2 regions of the Paenibacillus barengoltzii G22 genome follow, and region 1 is predicted to be linked to the other one. Evidence: a T-box and tRNA genes for the amino acid it is inferred to sense, from the RefSeq annotation. Region 1 holds a T-box; the other holds one or more tRNA genes.
The links. A T-box is a leader RNA that pairs with one kind of tRNA and senses whether it is charged. The one in region 1 lies ahead of tyrS (tyrosine--tRNA ligase), so its partner is inferred to be a tRNA-Tyr.
Positions count from the first base shown of each region.

Region 1 (11,538 bases):
GTGATGCCCAGCTTCTTGGCAAAGTCCCAAGCTTTGTCGATGCCCACGATATTGTTGAAAACTTTAAGCGCTGGGATATTCCGCGATTCATTCAAAGCGGTCCGCGCGGTCACCAGCCCTTTATAGCCGCCGCTGGAGTTCACCGGGATGTGGAAGCCTTTTTGGTAGTCCTTCAAAATAATCGGCGAATCATCAATGATCGATGCGGGCTGAACTAACCCTTCTTCAAGCGCCGGTAAATAAGCGGCGATCGGCTTCATCGTAGAGCCGGGTTGCCGTTTCATTTGCGTTGCATAGTTCATTTGCTCCGTATAGAAGTCGCGGCCTTCGATCATGCCAAGGATTGCGCCGGTCTTGTTATCGATCATCATCGAGGCGACCTGCTCCAGCCCCTTCTTCTCACTGTACGGAGAGAAATTGTCCGCGTTCTCCGATACCTTGTGCATAGCGTTGTAGACCTTCTTGTCGATGGTCGTGTACACTCGGTATCCCCCGGTCAGCAACTCCTGCCGAGCTTCCTCGAGGATGGCGGAGTTGGCGGCAATCTCTTCTTTGGTCATCTCCGGATTGTTGAGCATCGCCAGGACAATGGCACCTTGACGTTCCGTCTCCAGCATCAGATACGGGAACGTGTCATACGCCTTCTTCGTTGGCTTGGCCAGCGATCCTTTGATATCGAAGGCCATCGCTTCATCGTATTGCGCTTGCGTGATTTTGTTCTCCTCAAGCATACGTTGCAGCACCAGCTGCTGGCGTTTGACCGCCCGCCCGAACGCCTCCTCGTTAAACTCCCCTTTGCCGTTAAAAGCGGAATAGGTAGAGGGAAGCTGAGGCAGACCCGCCAAATAGGCCGCTTGGGCGATATTCAAGTCCGACAGATTGCTGACGTTGAAGAGCCCTTTGGCCGCGGCTTTAATGCCGTAAACCTGATACCCGTTCGAACCGTTGCCGAAGGGAACCTTATTCAAATAAGCTGTAATGATTTCTTCCTTGGATAAAAAACGCTCCAACCGAAGTGCGAGCAGCATTTCCTTAATCTTCCGGTCTTCGGTCTTATCCAGGTTCAGGAACACGCGCCGCGCCAGCTGCTGAGTCAGCGTACTGCCGCCGGTCTGCACGTCCTCTTTGAGCACCCGTTGCTTCACCGCCCGCAACGTCCCCTTAAAGTCGATCCCAATATGTTCTTCAAAGTGATTGTCCTCGATAGCGATTACAGCATCGATCACGATTTGCGGGATTTCTTTATAGGTGACAGGACGGCGATCCTCTTCCGATCGCAGCTGGCCGATCGGCTGGCCGTCACGGAAATAGGCGAAGCCGGTCATTTCATTATGATTGATTTTTGCTTCAATGTCGGCACGCGACCGCACCGGATCGTCCTTAACGATGGAGGATACGTATCCGAATACGGCTCCACCGGCAAACAGAGCGCCGGCAAATCCAAACAGAACGAGCCAACCCACAATCGCCCAGGCTAATCTGCCTTTTTTGCGCTTCCGGGCGGGTTTTGCGGTTTTTTCGCTCCGTTTATTGCGCCGCAGCTTGCCGGAGTTTTTGTCGTTCTCATGATCCATGCATGATCCTCCTTTATAAACAGCAACATTATAGCATAAAAAAGGGGATTTGGATGTTTTTTCAGCGTATTTTGGCGTGTGACGAATCCGACTTCCTGCTTATGACCTAGCTTTCGTAGATTTGACTTAGGGAATGCATCTATGTTATATAATATTTTAAATTGCAAATCGACAAAGGCTTAGAAAGACTCAGTAGAAGGCGGATTCCCGCTGCTCAGAGAATCGGTGGTTGCTGCGAACCGATGAGCGGATCGCTTTTGAATTACCGTCTGGAGCCGTCCGGGGGAACGCGCGTCAAGATGCGCTAGTAGTCCGGTACCGGGATATCCCGTTATGTGAATGAAGTGAAAACCGTCATCGGTACGTCTGGCAATTTGCTGCAGGAACCGCAAGCGGTTTTAATTAGGGTGGTAACGCGAGTGCTCCTTCTCGTCCCTTGGGATGAGAAGGAGCTTTTTTGCGTTTAGATTTCTTAAGCAGGTCTAATGAATATGGAGGTAAGAAGAGCAATGAAATGGGAAGAATTAAGCGCGGCCCAGCAGGCCGAGGTGGAACGCCAGCTTCAGGTAATTTCCCGCGGTGTCGTGGAGATCGTGCCGGAGGATGAATTGAAGCAAAAAGTCATCAAGTCAGTTGTAACCGGCAAGCCGCTCAAAGTAAAGCTGGGGTTGGACCCGTCCGCACCGGATATTCATATCGGTCACACGGTGGTGATGCAGAAGCTGCGGCAGTTTCAGGAGCTGGGCCATCAGGTGCAGTTGATCATCGGCGATTTTACGGGACGGATCGGCGACCCGACCGGTAAATCGGAAACTCGCAAGCAATTATCCGAAGAAGACGTGCAACGGAATGCGGAAACGTACCGGAAGCAAATTTTTAAAATTCTGGACCCGGAAAAAACGCAAGTCAACTTTAACTCGGAGTGGCTTGCACCGATGACGTTTGCCGACGTCGTGAAGCTGTCCGCAAAGGTAACCGTGGCACGTATGCTGGAACGCGACGATTTTACGAAACGGTATACAAGCGGTCAGCCGATCAGCATCCATGAGTTTTTCTACCCGCTGATGCAAGGCATGGATTCGGTGGCGCTGGAGAGCGATATCGAGCTGGGGGGAACGGACCAGAAGTTTAACCTGCTCATGGGCCGGACGCTGCAGAAGGAATATGGCAAAGACACGCAAGTGGCCATCATGACTCCAATCATCGAAGGCTTGGACGGCGTGCAGAAGATGAGTAAGAGCCTTGGCAACTACATCGGTATTGATGAAGCGCCAAACGAAATCTACGGTAAAGCGATGTCCGTGCCGGACGAGCTGATGACGAAGTACTTTGAGTTGGTGACTGACCTGTCTCTCGAAGAGCTGGCAGAGCTTACGGAAGGTCTTAAATCGGGGGCCGTGCATCCACGCGATGCCAAGATGAAACTGGCTCATACGCTTGTCCGGATGTACCATGGTCAGGAAGCCGCCGATGCGGCGCAAGAGCATTTCGTCACTGTGTTCCAGCAACGGGCGCTGCCGGAAGATATTGAAGAGAAAGAAATTCCTGCTGCTGAACTGGACAATGGTAAAATCCGTTTGATCAAGCTGCTGACACTGATCGGATTCGCTGCCTCCAATGGGGAAGCAAGACGCAGCATCCAGCAGGGCGCGGTGAAGCTGAACGAAGCGAAGATCAGCGACCCGAATGCCGAAGTCGAGTTGACGGGCGGCGAGATCATCCAGGTTGGCAAGCGTAAATTCGCGAAGCTTCAAATAATATAATCGGATATTCACAAAGCCGGAATGGAATTGAGGATCTGACTTTATATAAAGATCCTTCTCCGATATTTGCGTACAAACATCAATAATCACAGTTAAAAGAGGAACGGAACTTTTCCTGTTCCTCTTTGGAAAGGATCTGCTATGACCGATTGTATACTTTGCGAAGTTATAAATTCGCGGGATGCCGTTGTTTTACACGAGTCCAAGTATTCTCTATGCATATTCGATCTGTATCCGGCCACGAAGGGACATTTGTTGATTTTACCAAAGCAACATATTGAGCAGCTTCATCTGATCGACGATGTTAATCTTCAAAACGATTTGTTTGATATGTTAGTTACGGTATGTAGGTGGCTTGAGGAGAGTCATTTTTGTATGGCTTACAACATAGTTCAAAGTAATGGTCCGCTAGCTGACCAAGATATCCGACATGTTCATTTTCACGTCATTCCACGGTATGAAGATGATGGAATCGTGATCGCTCTTAATGAACATACCGAACGAGCGGATCGGGAAACCTTGCAAGCGATTTGCTCGATTATCAAACTTGGAAACATACAGAAATAAATAAAACCGACCCAAGTCGTTATCGACTTGGGTCGGTTTGCTTATACGAATCTTAACGGTTGTAGAATTCGACGATTTGCTTCTCGTCGATGTCTTGCGACAGCTCGGAACGTTCTGGCAAACGGATGTATTTGCCTTCCAGCGTCGTGTCGTTGAATTCCAGGTAAGCTGGAAGATGTGTGCGGTTCTCCAGAGCTTCCTTCACGGAAGAGAGACCGCGGCTTCTTTCACGCAGGCCGATAACGTCGCCAACGTTAACGCGGTAAGAAGCGATGTCTACTTTCTTGCCGTTAACCGTTACGTGACCGTGGGATACGAGCTGACGTGCACCTGCACGAGAGTTCGCGAAGCCCAGACGGTAAACCAGGTTGTCCAAACGGCTTTCAAGCAAGATCATGAACGTTTCGCCCGCGATACCAGGCATGTGCTGCGCTTTCTCGAACAGGGTGCGGAATTGCTTCTCACCCAAACCGTACATGTGGCGCAGTTTTTGCTTCTCGAGCAATTGTGCTCCGTAGTTACTTACTTTTCTGCGTTGGTTAGGACCGTGTTGCCCCGGAGGGAACGGACGCTTCAAATCTTTGCCAGTGCCGCTCAAGGAAATGCCAAGACGGCGGCTGAGTTTAAATTTAGGACCAGTGTAACGTGCCATTGTATAGGTAGACTCCTTTGTTAGTTAAATTTCGTCTAGGGTTCTACTTGCGCGGGTTTTGTTTGGTTGAGCGAAGGATAGATCATGATACGCTCCCTGACAGGAAAGTTCAGCCGCTGTCCCGTCAGCAACAAAAACCGAGAGGGTGCTCGCATGCGTTACGCCCTAAGTAAGACTCTATCCAGTCTTCATCAACAATATATATTATATGAATTGGGGTTATAAAGTCAATAAGTGATTTTGTTGAGATGGGCTGATTTTTGTCGATAGGGCTTTAGTCCCAAAAAAATGCCTTGAACCGCAGGATTTATAATGCAAAACCCTAAATAAGGTAGTAAAATAGAGATATCAGATCGGATACGGCGGAGATGGACAAGCTTGAACTCCAGAGGGCAAGAGCTTGTCCGTTTAATATTTATTGCAGTCGAGAGGTACAATTCCAACGTAACATATAAAGGAGCATTTTTATGGCCGATCAATCCTTGGGTCAGCCGATGCTGAACCTGAACAACGTTTCCGGCCTGCCGCGGCTTGATGATCTTAACGAACATACAGATTGGTTGCGGCAGCTCGATATTACCGTCCACGATTTTCCTTATATTGATTCTATATTAAAACAGGCCTTCGCAGAATGGCGCAAGCAGATTTCCGATATGCCGGAACTCGGCGAGGTCGATGTCTTCCTTGCCGGCAGCTGCGGCGAGAAGCTGCTAATCGATTCACTAAACCCGCGGCAGCTGCTGGAACGTTCCTGGCCTAGCGGAATGGAAGAGGTCATCAAGGAGAGCCTGTGTGAACGCAAAGCCATCGCAGTCCAGAAAGCCGACGGCGTTTATGCGGCAGTACCGGTGCATACGCGCATTCATGGCGAGTTGTTTGCGATGATTGGCTGTCTCATGCGTGAGAGCTGTACATCAGAGGCGCTCTTGTTTGCCAAGATGACAGCTCGGCTGTATCAAACTTGTTTTTATCGTTGCTTTGAGGGCATGTTCATTACGGATTTGGTGCGCATCCAACAGCAAGCCAAACGGGAGGAGCAGCGCCGTTCCAAGCTGTTTCAAATGGTGCAGAAGCTTCATGATAAGATCGACGTAGATTCGGTGCTGACCGAGGTGTTCGAGCGGGTGTCCAACATGTATCCGAATGCCCGTCTGGAGTTGCTGATGTCCCAGGACCATGTAAGCTTCGATCCGCGAGTTAAATCATTTCAATTGCTTGGACAAGGCGATGAACTGCTCGTGAGGGCATTCATGGAGGGGCGCATGCAAACTAGGAACATCATAGACTCAACGGGAGATGGCGAGAGCAGTTTGGAAATCGCCGTACCTCTCAGCGGAAAACAAGGGGTGTACGGGGTTTTCCATTTGCAAATCGAACGGGAAGAGATCGATGATGTGGATTTACAGCTGATCAGCATGTTGGCCGATACGGCCGGCACTGCATTTGAGAATGCGAAGCTGTATGAACAGTCAAACTTGCTAATTAACGAGCTGAGGTTGATTAACGAACTAACGAAACGACTGAATCAAAGTTTGCGGCTCAAGGAAGTATTCCAATTTGCAACCGAAGAGCTTCTATCGATCTTCCAAGCGGAATATTGCTGCATTTCTCAAGTCAACAAACATACAGAAACGTTTGAGATTATGTCTTGCAACGTGCCGGGGCTGTCGAAAGAGCATTTTTCGATGACCTATGGATTCAGCGGGCTGGTCTATTCCACGCAGGAACCGATCATCTTGTCGGACTTCCAAGCCTACGGGAAGGTAACCTCAAGATTTATGGAGGAGACGAACTCCCGCTCGCTGATCACTGCACCTTTATTCGTCCGGGGTGAAGTGATCGGGGTCATTATGCTGGCTCACCGCAAGCCACGCTTCTTCTCCTATGATAATTATAAGCTGCTGCAGGTCCTATCCTCCCATATCGGGCTGGCCATTGCCAACGCGTCGTTGCATGCGGAGGTACGCCGGATGGCGAATCGGGATATGCTGACGGGGCTTTATGCCCGCCATTATGTTGATGATGCGATTAAGGAATTTCAGAAAAGAGACGCGAACGGTTCCTTAATCATCGTAGATATCGATCAGTTTAAGCAGGTCAATGACACGTTTGGGCACCAAACTGGGGACAAAATCCTGAAGCAGGTGTGCTCCATCGTCAAGAACTCGATCCGCAAGACCGATATCGCCGCCCGTTGGGGGGGCGAAGAGTTGGCCGTGTACCTGCCCGGTGCGAGCGCAGAGAACAGCTACGAAATCGCAGAAACGATCCGGTTGCGTGTCGCGATGGATACCGATCCGCCGGTGACCGTCTCATGCGGGATCGCTGAGTGGGGAAAAGACGATGAGAAGCTTAGTGTGGAGTCACTGTTCTATGTGGCGGATATGGCACTGTATAAAGCGAAGAACAATGGGCGGAACCAGACGCAAATCGGCTCCAGAGAAGACGCCCCTTCCTTGTAAATGGTGTAATTGGTAGAGAACGCTCTACGCCGGATTTATGGACGGCGGGAGCGTTCTTTTTTGGATCATCGGACGAACCTGCGAATAGAGCGACCGTCCCCGTGGCAGGATACTGCTAGAACTAGCATAAGGAATGCTCCGGTGGAGAACCGGTTTATTTTTTCAGGCGGGGGCTTGCGTATGAAGGGGATATCACGGAGATGGCCTACGTATAAATATCGGTTAGGGAAGGTCATCGGCGGCCTGCTAGTTACGGTAATCCTGGCGTCATGCGGGATCAACGAAGCGAGAACGCCGGAGCAGTGGTTTGACTTCACCTGGTCCGGACTGGCGGGCTGTGATACGTTGACCTTTCGCGGCTTAGCCGCCCTGCAGCGTGGAAATGGGCAAGGGCTGGAGGAGAGCTTCAGTTATACGGGACGTCTTCAAGAGCATAAAGAATTAAGTATCCGAGGCGAACCTGTGAGTCAACGGGGAGGTCACCTAGCAGGTCATCTGCAAACGGCGGGGCTCGCACAGCCGAACGGCTGGGAAGCCAAGCTCCGGTTAGAGCACGGGAACTGGCAGGTGCAATCCGATGACCACAATGCGCTGCTGCAAGGGGTGGTTCGTCTAAACCCGCTGGAACAACTAGAGGAAATCCGAATGGCCGCTAAGAAAAAGATCACTTCCGAAAGCGGCGCAGCACGAGGGACCAAGGTACTTCGAATCGAGATGGATCCGGCCGAGGCCACCATTCGGCTAAAGGATCGCTTGCTGTCGGAAATGGAGCTTATGCGTGAAGCAGGATTGGCGAAGTTAGAACAGGTGTCGGCTTCACAGCAAGAGCAGCTGCGGGATGAGTTATCGCAGATCTGGACGACGGGCAGCAAGCAGTTATCTGTCATGCTTGAGCAGATGAAAGCGACCGTCGTCTACCATTTGACGATTGATCGCAAATCGGGATTACCTTCCAGGCTGACCTCAGAGACCACACTAAATTACTTGTCCCCAAAAGGTGTGCCGCAGCGGGAGGTGCTGCGAACCGATAACCGGTTTGGGGGTTATCAGTAGGGGGAATGACTTCCTAGGTCAGGCTGACTTTCCGACCCTATCGTGCTACAATAAAGCAGAAGAATTAACCAATGGTTAAACCAACGGGGTGTTTGGACGGCCGGCACGGGTTGTAAATGCCAAATCCCACAACGAATATTGAGGAGAGTGTGAAGCCAGATGCGAGATCCTAGAATTCAGAAGCTGGCGGAAAACCTAGTTGGTTATTCCGTTAATGTACAACCGGGAGAGAACGTCCTGGTTGAAATGATTGGCGATGAACGCGATTTGCTGAAAGCGGTCGTGGAAGAGGTTGGTAAGAAGGGCGGGAACGCTTTCGTCGAGATTACGGACCGCGCTGTGCAACGTGCACAGTTAAAATACGCTACGGAAGACGGCATCAAAACGTGGGCAGAATACGATTTGAAACGGATGGAAATGATGGACTGTTACATCGGCATTCGTGCGGGTTCTAACGTCAACGATCTGTCCGACGTACCCGAAGATAAAATGAAGCTGTACAATTCGCTTTATTCCCACCCAGTACATAGCGAACAACGGGTAAAACGTACGAAATGGGTGGTTCTCCGTTATCCGAATGCCAGCATGGCTCAATTGGCCAATACGAGCACGGAAGCGTTCGAGGATTTCTATTTTGACGTATGTAACCTGGATTATGCCAAAATGGATCGGGCGCAAGACGCCTTGGCCGATCTGATGAACCGAACGGACAAAGTCCGGATTGTTGCCCCAGGCACCGATCTGACCTTCTCGATTAAAGATATTCCGTCGGTTAAATGCTCCGGTCAGAAAAATATTCCGGACGGGGAAGTGTATACAGCTCCGGTTCGCGATTCCGTAAACGGCACGATCAGCTACAATACAGCAACGCTGTATAACGGAATTACGTTTGAGAATATTAAATTCCGGTTTGAGAACGGTAAGATCGTTGAAGCTACAAGCAACGACACGAAACGGATGAACGAGATTCTGGATTCGGACGAAGGGGCAAGATATATCGGGGAGTTTGCGATCGGATTTAACCCTTATATTTTGCATCCGATGAAGGATATCTTGTTCGACGAGAAAATTGCGGGCAGCCTTCACTTTACCCCAGGTCAAGCTTACGAGGAGGCCGACAACGGCAACCGTTCCTCGATTCACTGGGATCTTGTGTTGATCCAGCGTCCGGACTACGGCGGCGGAGAAATTTATTTTGACGATGTGTTGATCCGCAAGGACGGCATTTTTGTGCTGCCTGAGCTGGAGGGGTTAAACCCGGAAAACCTGAAGTAATCCGAAATCCTCCTTGCTAGGAAAGCGGATTCAATGTATGATTGAAGTATGTTATTTCCAATGTTAAAGACGGAGGGATCCTATGGCCACGAACAATGAAGCGGTAGTCGAAATTGCCCAAACAGCAGGCAAGTTCACGTCTTCCATTGTGCTCCAAGCGGACAATAAGTACATTGATGTAAAAAGTATCCTCGGCCTCTTCACCACACTCGTAAATACGAAGAGCTATGAGCTCCACGTTCACGGACCGGATGCGGAAGAAGCGAAGAAAGCCGTAACCGAAGTGTTTGCCAAACACGGGTTGGACGTCAAAGTTGTTGCTGATTAATGTCAATGAGAAACACTCCCAACTTAGGTTGGGGGTGTTTTTTAATGCCTGCGAACAGCGGTGTTCAGCGGTTTTTCATAGATAGGTTAATTTAAGCAGGTTCTTGTATTGACCCTCGATTTCGTCTAATATTAAGAATAGAGATGAATGGTAGGCGATTTTGGACATAGGGGGGAAGAAGCATGACTTCATCTGAGTTGCAGGAGCAACTAAACCTGAAGGCACTTAATCTTCTGAAAGAAGATGCAGATAAAATTGAGAAGCTGATCGAAGTACAGATGGAGAACTTGGCCACACGTTATTGCCCTCTCTATGAGGAAGTGCTGGATACCCAGATGTATGGATTCTCCAGACAAGTAGATTACGCGATTCGCGTCGGACTTATTCAAGAAACGGTAGGGAGACAAATCCTCAGCAGATTGGAACGTAACTTGGCCTCGCTGTATGAAGCCATGAACAATAGACAACAGTAAGGCGTTTGCTGTTGCTGCGAAATAATACAAGCGTATGCTTCGGAAGTTGCCGAAGACATACGCTTGTTTTTGTTGTTGGAGGTTATACAAGATAAAACGAGACGCCGAGAATGATATACACTGCCAGCAGCAGCACCCCTTCAAACCAGTTGGTTTGGCCGTCCTGCGTGATGGACTTGGCGATAAACACCGAGACGCCAATCGCGGCTAGCTCGATGACGGTAAATACGATATCCATCGGGTTGCCAAACAGATGGCTGACGAAGATAAGCACAGGAGCCACGAACAAAGCGATCTGCAAGCTGGAACCTACGGCGATTTCTACAGCTGCCCCGATTTTGTTCTTCATCGCCAGCATGATGGCCGCGCTGTGCTCGGCGGCATTCCCGACAATCGCAACGACGAAGGCCCCGACGAACAACTCGCTCAGACCGAAATCGGCGGTCAGGGTGTCCAGCGTATGTACCAACCATTCGCTGACGAACGCAACCATCACAGTAGCAATCACCAGGTATATAATCGACTTCCCTTTGGACCAGGTGGGGGCATGTTCATGCGGAAGCTCTTCTGCGTCCTTCTCGCTAATATCTGCCAGATGATTCTTGTGCGTAATCATGGAGAAGATCAGCCAGAGGATATAGGCGACAATAAGTACGCCAGCGACAACCAAACTGAGCGTGGAACGATCCTCCTCATGCAGCACATGGGTTTGCAGGAAGATCGCTGGGACGAACAAGGCGATGATCGCTACAATCATCAGAGAGCCGTTCATGCCGGCTAACGTGACGTTATATTTTTGCACCTTGTGCTTTATGCCTCCGGCAAACAAGCTAAGCCCAAGCACGAGCAGCAGGTTCCCGATGATCGAACCGGTGATGCTGGCTTTCACCATGTCGAACAGCCCTTCGCGGACCAGCATGATGGCGATAATTAATTCGGCCGCATTCCCGAAGGTAGCGTTCAGGAAGCCGCCCAGCCGTTGACCTGCGTAATGCGCGACGCTCTCCGTTGCCCGGCCGAGAAAGCCCGCCACAAGGATGACGGCGATCGCGGAGATGATAAATTCAAGCGTTGCTGACCAATGCGCGTAATGACCAATGGCGCTGAGTGCAAAGAAAATCAGCAACAAAGCAGGTGAGATCAACTTTTTCATGGTACACCTCGAGTTAGTCATTTTTTGGCAAAAAACTGAACGTAACAATTTTACTCAAAATTAGACGAAAGGTCTACATTTGCTTTCATACGACTTCCGATTTACAATGAAATTAATGAGGTTGAAGGAGGAATGACCATGACCGAACAACTGCAGTTGGATAACGGGCTTATTCGGATTTCAGATGATGTTGTCGCCAAAATCGCCGGAATGGCTGCGCTGGAGACACCGGGGATCG
Region 1 covers NZ_KE159652.1:1,071,350-1,082,887, forward strand. Annotated here, with positions in the region: gene C812_RS04975 (transglycosylase domain-containing protein) at 1-1,574, opposite strand, end outside; T-box leader at 1,746-2,014, shown strand; gene tyrS (tyrosine--tRNA ligase) at 2,084-3,337, shown strand; gene C812_RS04985 (HIT family protein) at 3,479-3,904, shown strand; gene rpsD (30S ribosomal protein S4) at 3,957-4,556, opposite strand; gene C812_RS04995 (diguanylate cyclase) at 5,024-7,018, shown strand; gene C812_RS05000 (hypothetical protein) at 7,199-8,071, shown strand; gene C812_RS05005 (aminopeptidase) at 8,231-9,346, shown strand; gene C812_RS05010 (HPr family phosphocarrier protein) at 9,429-9,674, shown strand; gene C812_RS05015 (Fpa/YlaN family protein) at 9,857-10,147, shown strand; gene cax (calcium/proton exchanger) at 10,230-11,300, opposite strand; gene C812_RS05025 (Asp23/Gls24 family envelope stress response protein) at 11,439-11,538, shown strand, end outside.

Region 2 (11,538 bases), 830 kb from region 1:
CTGGCTTGGAGCCTGACGCCTTCGGATGTGGTCGCCATGACGGAAGCCCTCGGACCGGAATTTGAAGTGGTACGAGGCGATCATTACTTCACCCTCATTCGTCAGGCTAACGGGTTGTCCGTGAAGCCGCATTCGCTGGAAATGGACGAAGAGCCAGCTGCGGTACAATAATTTTTAAACCTCAAAAAGGTCTGCATAGCCAGCTGATGTCAGCTGATATGCAGACCTTTTGATTTTCTCCAAATTATTAAATCGCAACCTTCTTGCCTTCCGTTGGCAAAGCCACCCAGTGCCCCTTGGACACTTCGACCAGTTGGGAGTTCTCCAGATCATACTTGTCCACTTCCGTGGATTCTTCCACGATAGTCCGCCTCTTCTGCGACTCAACCTTCGGATCTGTAACCGGAACCGCAGCGAGCAGCGATTTGGTGTACTCATGCTGCGGATTGGCGTACAGTTCTTCGCTTTCGGCAAGCTCAACGATTTTCCCCATGTACATGACGGCAACACGATCGCTAATATGCTTTACCATCGATAGATCATGCGCAATAAACAAATAAGTCAGTCCTAATCGCTGCTGAAGCTCTTCTAGCAATTGAACCACCTGGGCCTGAATCGATACATCTAAAGCAGAAAGTGGCTCATCACATACAATAAACTTCGGGTCCACCGCAAGCGCCCGGGCAATGCCGATTCGTTGACGCTGACCTCCGGAGAACTCATGAGGATATCGTTCCGCGAAAGCCGGTTCTAGCCCCACCATATCGAGCAACTCTTCGATCCGCTTCTTCCTTTCCGTCCCGCTGCTGACCAAACGGTGCACATCCAGGGCTTCCCCGATAATATCTGCGACTCGAAGGCGTGGATTCAGAGAGGCATAAGGATCTTGAAAGATCATTTGCATGTACCGGCGCATCGTTTTCATTTCTTGTGCAGATAATCGATTAACCGCAATCCCTTGATAAAGGACGTCCCCTCCCGTTGGTTGATGAAGGCGCAGGATGGCGCGGCCGGTTGTGGATTTCCCGCTTCCCGACTCTCCTACTAACCCCAGGGTCTCCCCTTCGCGAATGTGAAAGCTGATATCGTTGACAGCTTTCAAAATATTTCCCTTCCCCAAATCAAAATACTGTTTCAAAGACTTCACTTCGATCAGCGGACGCTCTAAATTCGAGTTGTTCAGAATTAATGATGCGGGTTTTGCCCTTTTGGGTTCATCCAAACGCGGTAAGGCGTTTAGCAACTTGAGGGTATATGGATGCTGCGGATTCGCAAAGATCTCTTCCGTTGTCCCGCTCTCCACAATGGCGCCTTCCTTCATCACCACAACCCGATCACACATCCCGGCAACCACTCCTAAGTCATGGGTGATCAGAATGATGGAGGTGCCAAAACGCTCCTGCATTTGTTTCATCAAGCTAAGAATTTGCGCTTGAATGGTGACATCGAGTGCTGTCGTAGGTTCATCGGCAATGAGTAAAGCAGGCCGACAAGCCAAGGCAATAGCGATCATCACGCGCTGGCGCATCCCTCCGGAGAACTCATGGGGATATTGGTTATACCGCAGCTCGCTGTTTCGAATTCCAACCAACTTCAACATTTCAAGCGCTTGAAATTTAGCCTCTTTCTTGGACAGCTTCTGATGTTTGATCAGCCCTTCGGCAATTTGTTCCCCGATCTTCATCGTGGGGTTCAGTGAAGTCATTGGATCCTGGAAGATCATCCCGATATCCCGGCCGCGGATGCTCTCCATCTCTTTCTCCGAATAATTTGCTATCTTATTCCCTAGAAAAAAGATTTCGCCCTCTTTAATATCCGCAGGTGGAGTAGGCAACAGACGCATGATTGCGCGGGCTGTTACGCTCTTCCCGCTGCCGGATTCGCCGACGATGCCAAGCGTCTCCCCTTTTCTAACCTCGAAACTAACCCCCTTAACAGCTTCAACTTCCTGGTCCCGTGTCCGAAAGGATACGGATAAATTGCCTACCCGCAGTATCGTCTCCATCTTTACAACTTCCTCCCGTCCATCTCTGTGAAATCTACCGTTGACATCAAATAACTCCTAAAATAATATATACTATAACGATCGGAATAATGCAATTTGTGAATAAGAAAGGTGGATCATCCATGGAAGCCGCACCCGCGGCGAGAGCCGCTAATGCTGAACCAGTGAATGCAAAGCCCCGTTTCAATCGGAGAGTCGGGTCCATTTATGCCAAAATGATGCTAGATTCCTCCTATAAATATTTCTTGCTTCTCTTAGGAGCTCCGGTAAATCTCTTCGCCTTCTTCGTGTACTGGCTCCGGAAGCGTAATGATGCTTACCGGCTGCTGCTAGCGAATACGAGAAAGGAACTGCTTGCTTCCGGGTACAAGGATGAGCTAAAAGCGGAAATTCTGGAGCAACTGCGTCAGAAGCAGCGTTTCTTCGGGGAAACCGTATCACCGGAAAAAATAGAGCTGCTCGCAGAGAAAGAAGCAGAGGGTAAATTTCGGGAAGCCGTTCATGATGCCGCAGAGCAAAAAAGAATCCATCTGCATCTGGTACGAACCGATTTTGTTGGGACGTTTCAGGACTTGGTCGAACGCTCCTGGTTTCTTGCTCTTTCGCTTATTCCCGGCATCCTGATGTATTTGTTGATGTTTTTCTATAGCAGTCCTTATCTGAAATACATTTTCGAGCGATGCGTCATGGCCCTGTTCGTTATTGTGGGCGTATCCATCACGGTCTTCACGATCCTTTATTTATCGCCGATGAATCCTGCCGCCAATATTCTTGGAGAGACGGCAACGGAAGAGCAGATTGCACAGTTTAACAAAATCTATGGACTCGACCAATCCTACCTCGTGCAATTATGGAACACGATCAAAGGGATCGCGACCTTTGACCTTGGCAAATCGTTCGCCGGCAATGAACAGGTGACGGAGACGATTGCCCGTAAATTTCCGATTACACTGACGTTAACTACAATCTCGTTGTCGCTGGCGATTCTAATCGCCATTCCTGCGGGGATCCTGTCCGCCGTCAAACGCAATTCACTGTGGGACTATATATTGATGTTCATCGCGCTAATTGGCTTATCGATTCCGAGCTTTTGGCAAGGGTTGATCTTCATCTTGAATTTCTCGATCAAGCTCCACTGGTTGCCGGCGACCTTCAACCCGCAAAACGCGTTGTCGATCATCATGCCCACCCTTGTCTTGGGTACCGGACTCACAGCGGCCATCGCCAGGATGACGAGGTCCTCTACACTCGAAGTCATTGGCGAGGACTATATCCTTACCGCCAGAGCTAAGGGATTAAACAAGCGGCAGGTGTTGCTCAAACATGCAGTGCGTAATGCCCTCATTCCGATCGTAACCGTAATCGGCTTGCAATTTGGCGGAATGTTAGGCGGATCGGCCGTGACGGAGAAGGTGTTTAATATCAGCGGCATCGGCAGTTACATCGTAGATAAGCAGTTTGTTCCGGATATCCCCAGCATCATGGGCGGCGTGGTCTATACCGCGATAACGATCTCGATCATCAACGTAATTGTTGACGTTCTGTACGCTTTCTTCGATCCGCGAATTCGGACGAAAATGAAACAATACTGAAGCAGGTGCAAATGAGATATGGCCAAAGCCCTTTTTTCCTCAACCCGAAAATTTAACACCGAAGTGAAGCTCGCAGTGTACACCCTGTTCACAGGTGTGTTTGTAATTGCGCTGTCCGCCTTGAACTTGTTCAAACCCTATGTTTCAGACACTTTCCTTCCATCAATGTTTGTGCTAATGCTCATCGCGTTGTTTCACTTGATTGCACTTGTGCTCGTAGCCCGGTATACCGATGACCGTAGCGCAGCTCCTGGATTAGTCTGGATCGCGGTCTTATTGATTTTAACCTCTGTGACAGGCAATCTATTTGCTTTACTGCTTGGGGTGAATCTGCTGATCAAACTACGGAATCATGGCAATCCAGGGACCTACAAGTGGGAGGAAGTTTGGAGCAAGCTGACCCGGAGCACGCCGTCTATGCTTGGACTGTTCTTTATCATCCTTTTGTTTTCGCTCTCGGTATGCAGCTTTTTTACCTTTGATTACGCGATGGCCACCGAAAACAACTACAGCGCCATCCTGCAACGCCCAAGTTTAGCCTATCCGCTTGGTACGGATAATTTCGGTCGATGTCTGTTTTCACGAATCGTGTTTGGCGCTCGGATATCATTAGTTGTTGGCTTCCTTTCGACCGTTCTGCCATTCATAGTCGGCGGTGCTCTGGGAGCGATATCCGGATACTACGGGCGGCATACCGACAATATCATCATGCGGTTCTTGGACATTCTTTACGCTATACCGGGAATTTTGCTGGCGATTGCCATCATCGCGGCCTTTGGTGCTAATACGGTAAATCTCATCTTAGCGCTAAGCGTTGGTGCCATTCCGACCTATGCAAGAACGATGCGGGCTAACGTACTGCTCGTATCCACTTACGAATTTGTTGAGGCGGCCCGGGCTTTGGGAACTTCCAATGCCGCAATTATTTTCAAGCATATCGTGCCGGGGGCGCTGGCGCCGATGATCGTCAAGTCAACCTTAACGATTGGCACCGCCGTCATTTCTACCAGCAGTCTCAGCTTTCTTGGACTTGGCGTAGAGCCGCATATTCCGGAATGGGGCAATATTTTGAAGCTGGGCAGCACGTATCTGGAATCCCATTCCTACTTAGCCGTTTATCCTGGACTTGCCATCATTGCGCTTGTTCTGTCCTTTAACTTCTTGGGCGACGGGCTCAGGGATGCGTTAGATCCTAAACTTGGCTAACGTCATTTACACTTTTCTGGAGTGGTTATTCTTTCGTTTTTCGTCTGCGGAAAATGAATGAACATATTATTTTTTTACTTAATTGAGGGAGGAATTATAGAATGAAGAGAAAACCACTACTTATCTTGCTGATCGCTTTGATTTTGGTGGCCAGCGGATGCTCTGTGAAGACCAAGTCGGACGTAGCCGGCAACCAAAGTACCCCCAATGCAGAAGCGGAAAACACGGTAGATCAAACTCCTGTAGAAATAGAGCTGCTCGCCTCCAGCTCCAACGAATCCGATGTTAACATCATCCGAGACCAGTTGACCAAAAACGGCTTTAACGTGAAGTTGAATCTCCAACCGGATTACGGCAGCTTTAAAGCCCAACAAGACGCGGGTAACTTTGACATCGCTTTGTCCAGCTGGACGACTGTAACTGGCAACCCTGATTACGCCGTGAGATCGCTGTTCAAGACCGGCGGTGATTACAGCATCTTAGCCGATCCGGAAATTGATCAATTGATCGACAAAGCTGCAACTGAGACACCGGAGCAATACAAGGAGACTTATAAGCAATTTGAACAACGGCTGGTCTTTGACAAAGCCTATATCGCACCACTTTACATTTCTTTGAAGAGCCAAGCCATTAACAAAGACATTTTGAATCCAGCTAGCGTTAGATTGTCTAAATCCCGTGCCCTGGCCTGGGAGAGCATCGACTTCAACGATACGTCCAAACGCGATAAAGAACCACTGCTGCTTACGCAAGCGGCTTCCGTGTTAACATCCCTGGATCCCATCAAGGGCAACGACGGTTCCATTAACCAACTGAACACCAATATGTACGTTCGCCTGATCAACTTAACGGATGATGACCAAATTACTTCCGAAGGTTCCCTCTCCCATAACCACACCATCGCTGAAGGGAACTCGGAATACTATTTCCTGCTTCGGGATGATATCAATTTTGCAAAGATCGAAGACAAAAAAGCAGTCGACACAGGCGAGCGTGTAGGTGCTGACGACGTCGTCTTCTCCTTGCTGCGAGCAAAGGACAAAAATTCGGTACCCGATCATCGCACTTACAGCTTACATGAACATATCAAGAACGTAGAGATCGTCACGGACTTGTCTTCCCTAGATAAGATCCAACGAGCCGGCGGCGGCGGAAGTGTCAGAGAAGCGCTCGAGGCCGGATTGGAAACGAAAATTAAAGAGCTCGTTGCTGATAAGAACCAAGCTGACAATAAAGCTGGCAAATACCAGGTCGTCAAACTGACCACCACAGAGCCATTCCCGCAAGTTCTGAACTACTTGGGTCACCAGTCGGCAGGGATCGTGTCCAAGAAACAAGTCGAGAGCATCAATACGTATGACGTAGCTACCTTCGACGTGAACAAGGACGTTCCATACGGAGATCAGAACACTGTGACGGAAGGCCCTCAATACAACAACACTTTGTATGCCAGCGGACCGTACATTTTATCATCCAAGAACGACTACGAGGCCACCTTCTATAAAAATCCGGGATATCGGAAAGGCAGCGAATATGAGCCAAAAATCTCTACGGTAAAAGTTCGCTTTATCGCCGATGCCGACAGCGCTCTGTCCGCACTGCGCAACAGCGAAATCCACCTGTATTACGGCGTACCGGAAACGAAGTATGACATTGTTAAAGGCGACAGTAAGCTGCAACTGCAAACTATCGAAAGTAACGGTGTGACTTACCTGCTCTTTAATACCAAAGGACGTCCTGTTGCCGAAAGCGAGGATTTGCGTAAGGCCGTGCTTTATTCCATCAACCAGGATGAAATTCTAGCCTTCTACAATGGCAATAAGATCAAAGCGGCCTCTACGGTTAGCCCGTTGGTGAAGACCGGCAACGAGTTAATCGCGGATCCAGCGAAAGTGCAGGAGTTCTTAAACAAGTATCGGAGTGCTTCAAAATAAACCGTAGTAAGTAATGAATCAGCCCATCACACGATTTCTGAACAAGGACGTGTGATGGGCTTTTTTTCAAAGCTAAGGTTGAACCACCGTTAACTTAGCTCTCCCTCTGGGTTTGCTGTCGCTGCGGCCGCTCTCATAATATATGATTTGAAAGGTGCACCTTCTGGTGCCTGGCTCCAAAGCTGATATCCTTTGAACGACTTTAATTGGTCCATTGCGCTTGAATCTCTCCCTGCCATGGTTACGCGGTTTACCCTTCCAATAAATTCCGCCATGATCGTTAACTCTTCTGGAGATAAGGATTCCAGGATTGGTGACGATGACAAACGTTTATAGTATTTGGCTCTGGCCATTTTCAAAGTACGTTCTTCTTCATAATGAGTAAATTCCTGAAGCTGAGGATCCTTGACCGCTGCATACTTCGCCCATCCCTCTACGTCCAGCGGGTACGCTTTGTAATGAAACGTATGATCAGCCGGCGTATAATCAAGCACACCAAATAAATGAGGATAAGCGGCTAATGCCTCTTCCGAAATGTCATACACTGGCTGTTGAGCGACCTGCCGATCGATAACAATACTTTGCTGATGGCTATGGCCGCTTAACACCACTTGAATTCCAGCTTTCCGGAACACCTCCGTTGCTTCAGCACTGTTATTCAAAGTGAAGCCTTCCGATAACATTGCGCTGTGTACCAGTAAATTATGATGCATAACTGCAATTAGCTTAGCCCCATTATCTGCAGCAAGTTGTCCGCACCGCTCAATCCACTTCAGCGTTGACGGTGAAAGCCCCCCGTCCAGTTGCGGGTAGTTAATCTCTTCATTTCGCTTGTAACGCGCCGTGTCCAACATCAACAGCCACACCTCATCTGAAGGAGCCGCCAGGTAACTTAAGGTGCTTTTATCGACCGAAATCGCCTCGTTATAACCATAATCCGCATAAATCATACGAAACTGCTCCGGTGTGATGCTATCGGTTTTATATTGACTGCCTTCCTTAAACCTGCGAGCCCAGGGATTGAGAATATCGTGATTCCCGGGCACTACGTACACCCGGGCACCTGTGTTATCCAGATCCCGAAGCCGTTTCTCCAAATCTTTATGACTTTGATGTTCCCCATTATTGGTCAAATCTCCGCTAAACAGCACAATATCCGCTCTCCGCAGTGATACTTGATATTCCAGTGCCTGCATCAGCTCATCGCTGTATAGCAACTGCTTCCCATCTCCGTTTTCAACAAAGCTTTGAAAAGCACTGCCGCCATCGTTCAGGCTTTTAGCTAAGTAATGCATATCGGTGGCGGCAATCATTCGAAGGGGTTGTCCGGCAGGAAGACGCGAAGGACGCTCGTGTTCCCGCTTCTCTGCGATCGCACATCCAACTGCAGCAGTGAGTAATACAGCGAGAAAAAGGAGCTGCAGCGCATAGATCCATATATTCTTCATCAATGATTCACCTGCCCTAATCCGTTGAGCTCCCAATACTGTGTATATACACTATGAATGCAGAGCATTATTTGATGTTCCTCCGTAATTTCTGCAAGATCTGCTGTAAGCTCTTCAACTCATCAGCGGACAAGCATTCTTCTTCCAAAAAACGTTGGGCCTGATTCCAATAAGTCTCCGCCTGCTCCAGAACCGATATGCCTTTCTCAGTTAAATGAATTAAGTTCGCTCTCGAGGATGAAGAAGAGGTTATTTGGATAAGCCCTTTGTCCTCTAAAACTTTAAAATTTCTAACCAGCGTTGTCCGCTCCAAATCAAGTCCTTCAGAGACCTGGAGCATCGTACAAGCTCCTATACGCTTGATATATTGCAACAAGGTGTATTGCGTCACCTTCAGCCCACATGGTTTCATAACATCCTCATAGTATTGGGTCACAGCTCGGGAAGCCTGCCTTAAGTTCGCGCAGTAGCAAGCCAAATCACCTTTAGCAAATGCCTCAGCCATCTTCTTACTCCTTTCTGTGTGTAGATACACTCCAATGATGTGAAAAGTGTAACAATATAATCTACAGATTGTCAAGGAAGAGGATTACAAGTGCAAAATAAAAACAGTTCACTAGATCTTGGATCTAATGAACTGTTCTGTTAATTGTAATGCCGGTGAAGGGACTCGAACCCCCACGGTTTCCCTCACGATTTTGAGTCGCGCGCGTCTGCCAATTCCGCCACACCGGCACATATAAAATGAATTAAAAGTGCGGAAGACCAGACTTGAACTGGTACGGTAGTCACCTACCGCAGGATTTTAAGTCCTGTGCGTCTGCCGATTCCGCCACTCCCGCGAATTATCAATGGAGGCGCCACCCAGATTCGAACTGGGGATAAAGCTTTTGCAGAGCTGTGCCTTACCACTTGGCTATGGCGCCATAATATAGAATGGAGCGGACGACGGGAATCGAACCCGCGACCCTCGCCTTGGCAAGGCGATGCTCTACCGCTGAGCCACGTCCGCTTAAACTGGGGATATAGGATTCGAACCTATGCATGACGGAGTCAAAGTCCGTTGCCTTACCGCTTGGCTAATCCCCACTATATTTGATTGAGAAAGAAATGGGGCGATCGATGGGACTTGAACCCACGAATGCCGGAGCCACAATCCGGTGCGTTAACCCCTTCGCCACGACCGCCATAATATAAAGTTTATCAAGAGAGAAAAAGTGGCAGGGGCAGCAGGAATTGAACCCACACCAAAGGTTTTGGAGACCTTTGTTCTACCTTTAAACTATGCCCCTAGAAAACTGGTGGAGGCTGATGGATTCGAACCACCGAACTCGTAAGAGAACAGATTTACAGTCTGCTGCGTTTGGCCACTTCGCTAAGCCTCCACGTGGTGCCGGCGAGAGGACTTGAACCCCCAACCTACTGATTACAAGTCAGTTGCTCTACCAATTGAGCTACACCGGCTCTTCAACATAATTGTTGAATGGTGGCTCGGGACGGAATCGAACCGCCGACACGAGGATTTTCAGTCCTCTGCTCTACCAACTGAGCTACCGAGCCTTAATATGAAGTTAAATGGCGGAGCCGACGGGATTCGAACCCGCGGTCTCCTGCGTGACAGGCAGGCATGTTAGGCCTCTACACCACGGCTCCACACGAGAATAATGCCATCCTCTTCAAGAGGATAATTGCGGGGGCAGGATTTGAACCTGCGGCCTTCGGGTTATGAGCCCGACGAGCTACCGGGCTGCTCCACCCCGCGTCAGTATTAAAGATGTTATGGTGGAGGCTGAGGGGATCGAACCCCCGACCCTCTGCTTGTAAGGCAGATGCTCTCCCAGCTGAGCTAAGCCTCCATGGGAAAAGACAAGTTATATTGTACCAGACATCCCATTCATAAATCAAGTCAGTCAGCAAAAGAACTTGAAATGAAGGGAAGAAATGACCCGTAGGGGATTCGAACCCCTGTTACCTCCGTGAAAGGGAGGTGTCTTAACCCCTTGACCAACGGGCCATGTAATAATAATGGCGGAGAGAGAGGGATTCGAACCCTCGAGACGCTTGTGACGCCTACACGATTTCCAATCGTGCTCCTTCGGCCAACTCGGACACCTCTCCATGTGTTTTTGGGGCCCCCAGAAAGTAATCGGAATAAACTACAAAGCTTATCGTCACTTTCTGGGGACTTAGACTCCCCGAACAGGACTCGAACCTGTGACAACTCGATTAACAGTCGAGTGCTCTACCGACTGAGCTATCAGGGAACATTATAAAGTTATCAAGGTTTAATCCTTGAAAACTGGATACGAAACTCAACTGCATTTTAGAGTTTTTTGGATAAGCCCTCGACCGATTAGTACCTGTCAGCTCCATGCATTGCTGCACTTCCACCTCAGGCCTATCAACCTTGTCGTCTTCAAGGGGTCTTACATACTGGGAAATCTCATCTTGAGGGGGGCTTCACGCTTAGATGCTTTCAGCGCTTATCCCGTCCGCACTTAGCTACCCAGCTGTGCTCCTGGCGGAACAACTGGTGCACCAGCGGTGCGTCCATCCCGGTCCTCTCGTACTAAGGACAGCTCCTCTCAAATTTCCTACGCCCACGACAGATAGGGACCGAACTGTCTCACGACGTTCTGAACCCAGCTCGCGTACCGCTTTAATGGGCGAACAGCCCAACCCTTGGGACCTACTTCAGCCCCAGGATGCGATGAGCCGACATCGAGGTGCCAAACCTCCCCGTCGATGTGGACTCTTGGGGGAGATAAGCCTGTTATCCCCAGGGTAGCTTTTATCCGTTGAGCGATGGCCCTTCCATGCGGTACCACCGGATCACTAAGCCCGACTTTCGTCCCTGCTCGACTTGTCAGTCTCGCAGTCAAGCTCCCTTTTGCCTTTGCACTCTTCGAATGATTTCCAACCATTCTGAGGGAACCTTGGGGCGCCTCCGTTACTCTTTAGGAGGCGACCGCCCCAGTCAAACTGCCCACCTGACACTGTCCCCGTACCGGTTCACGGTACCAGGTTAGAACTCCGATACGATCAGGGTGGTATCCCAACGGCGCCTCCACCGAAGCTGGCGCTCCGGCTTCCTAGGCTCCCACCTATCCTGTACAAATCGTATCAAAGTCCAATATCAAGCTGCAGTAAAGCTCCATGGGGTCTTTCCGTCTTGTCGCGGGTAACCTGCATCTTCACAGGTATTAAAATTTCACCGGATCTCTCGTTGAGACAGCGCCCAAGTCGTTACGCCATTCGTGCGGGTCAGAATTTACCTGACAAGGAATTTCGCTACCTTAGGACCGTTATAGTTACGGCCGCCGTTTACTGGGGCTTCGGTTCACAGCTTCGGG
Region 2 covers NZ_KE159652.1:245,151-256,688, reverse strand. Annotated here, with positions in the region: gene C812_RS01285 (GxGYxYP domain-containing protein) at 1-171, shown strand, start outside; partial or broken gene C812_RS01280 (ABC transporter ATP-binding protein) at 248-2,008, opposite strand; gene C812_RS01275 (ABC transporter permease) at 2,128-3,597, shown strand; partial or broken gene C812_RS01270 (ABC transporter permease) at 3,670-4,803, shown strand; gene C812_RS01265 (ABC transporter substrate-binding protein) at 4,905-6,737, shown strand; gene C812_RS01260 (metallophosphoesterase) at 6,827-8,185, opposite strand; gene C812_RS01255 (MarR family winged helix-turn-helix transcriptional regulator) at 8,253-8,690, opposite strand; tRNA gene C812_RS01250 (tRNA-Leu) at 8,841-8,920, opposite strand; tRNA gene C812_RS01245 (tRNA-Leu) at 8,942-9,027, opposite strand; tRNA gene C812_RS01240 (tRNA-Cys) at 9,038-9,111, opposite strand; tRNA gene C812_RS01235 (tRNA-Gly) at 9,123-9,197, opposite strand; tRNA gene C812_RS01230 (tRNA-Gln) at 9,203-9,274, opposite strand; tRNA gene C812_RS01225 (tRNA-His) at 9,297-9,372, opposite strand; tRNA gene C812_RS01220 (tRNA-Trp) at 9,404-9,477, opposite strand; tRNA gene C812_RS01215 (tRNA-Tyr) at 9,485-9,570, opposite strand; tRNA gene C812_RS01210 (tRNA-Thr) at 9,574-9,649, opposite strand; tRNA gene C812_RS01205 (tRNA-Phe) at 9,670-9,745, opposite strand; tRNA gene C812_RS01200 (tRNA-Asp) at 9,762-9,838, opposite strand; tRNA gene C812_RS01195 (tRNA-Met) at 9,874-9,947, opposite strand; tRNA gene C812_RS01190 (tRNA-Val) at 9,966-10,041, opposite strand; tRNA gene C812_RS01185 (tRNA-Glu) at 10,128-10,199, opposite strand; tRNA gene C812_RS01180 (tRNA-Ser) at 10,212-10,303, opposite strand; tRNA gene C812_RS01175 (tRNA-Asn) at 10,377-10,449, opposite strand.
Region 2: it has a tRNA-Tyr gene. The T-box ahead of tyrS (tyrosine--tRNA ligase) is inferred to sense a tRNA for this amino acid. The anticodon was not compared.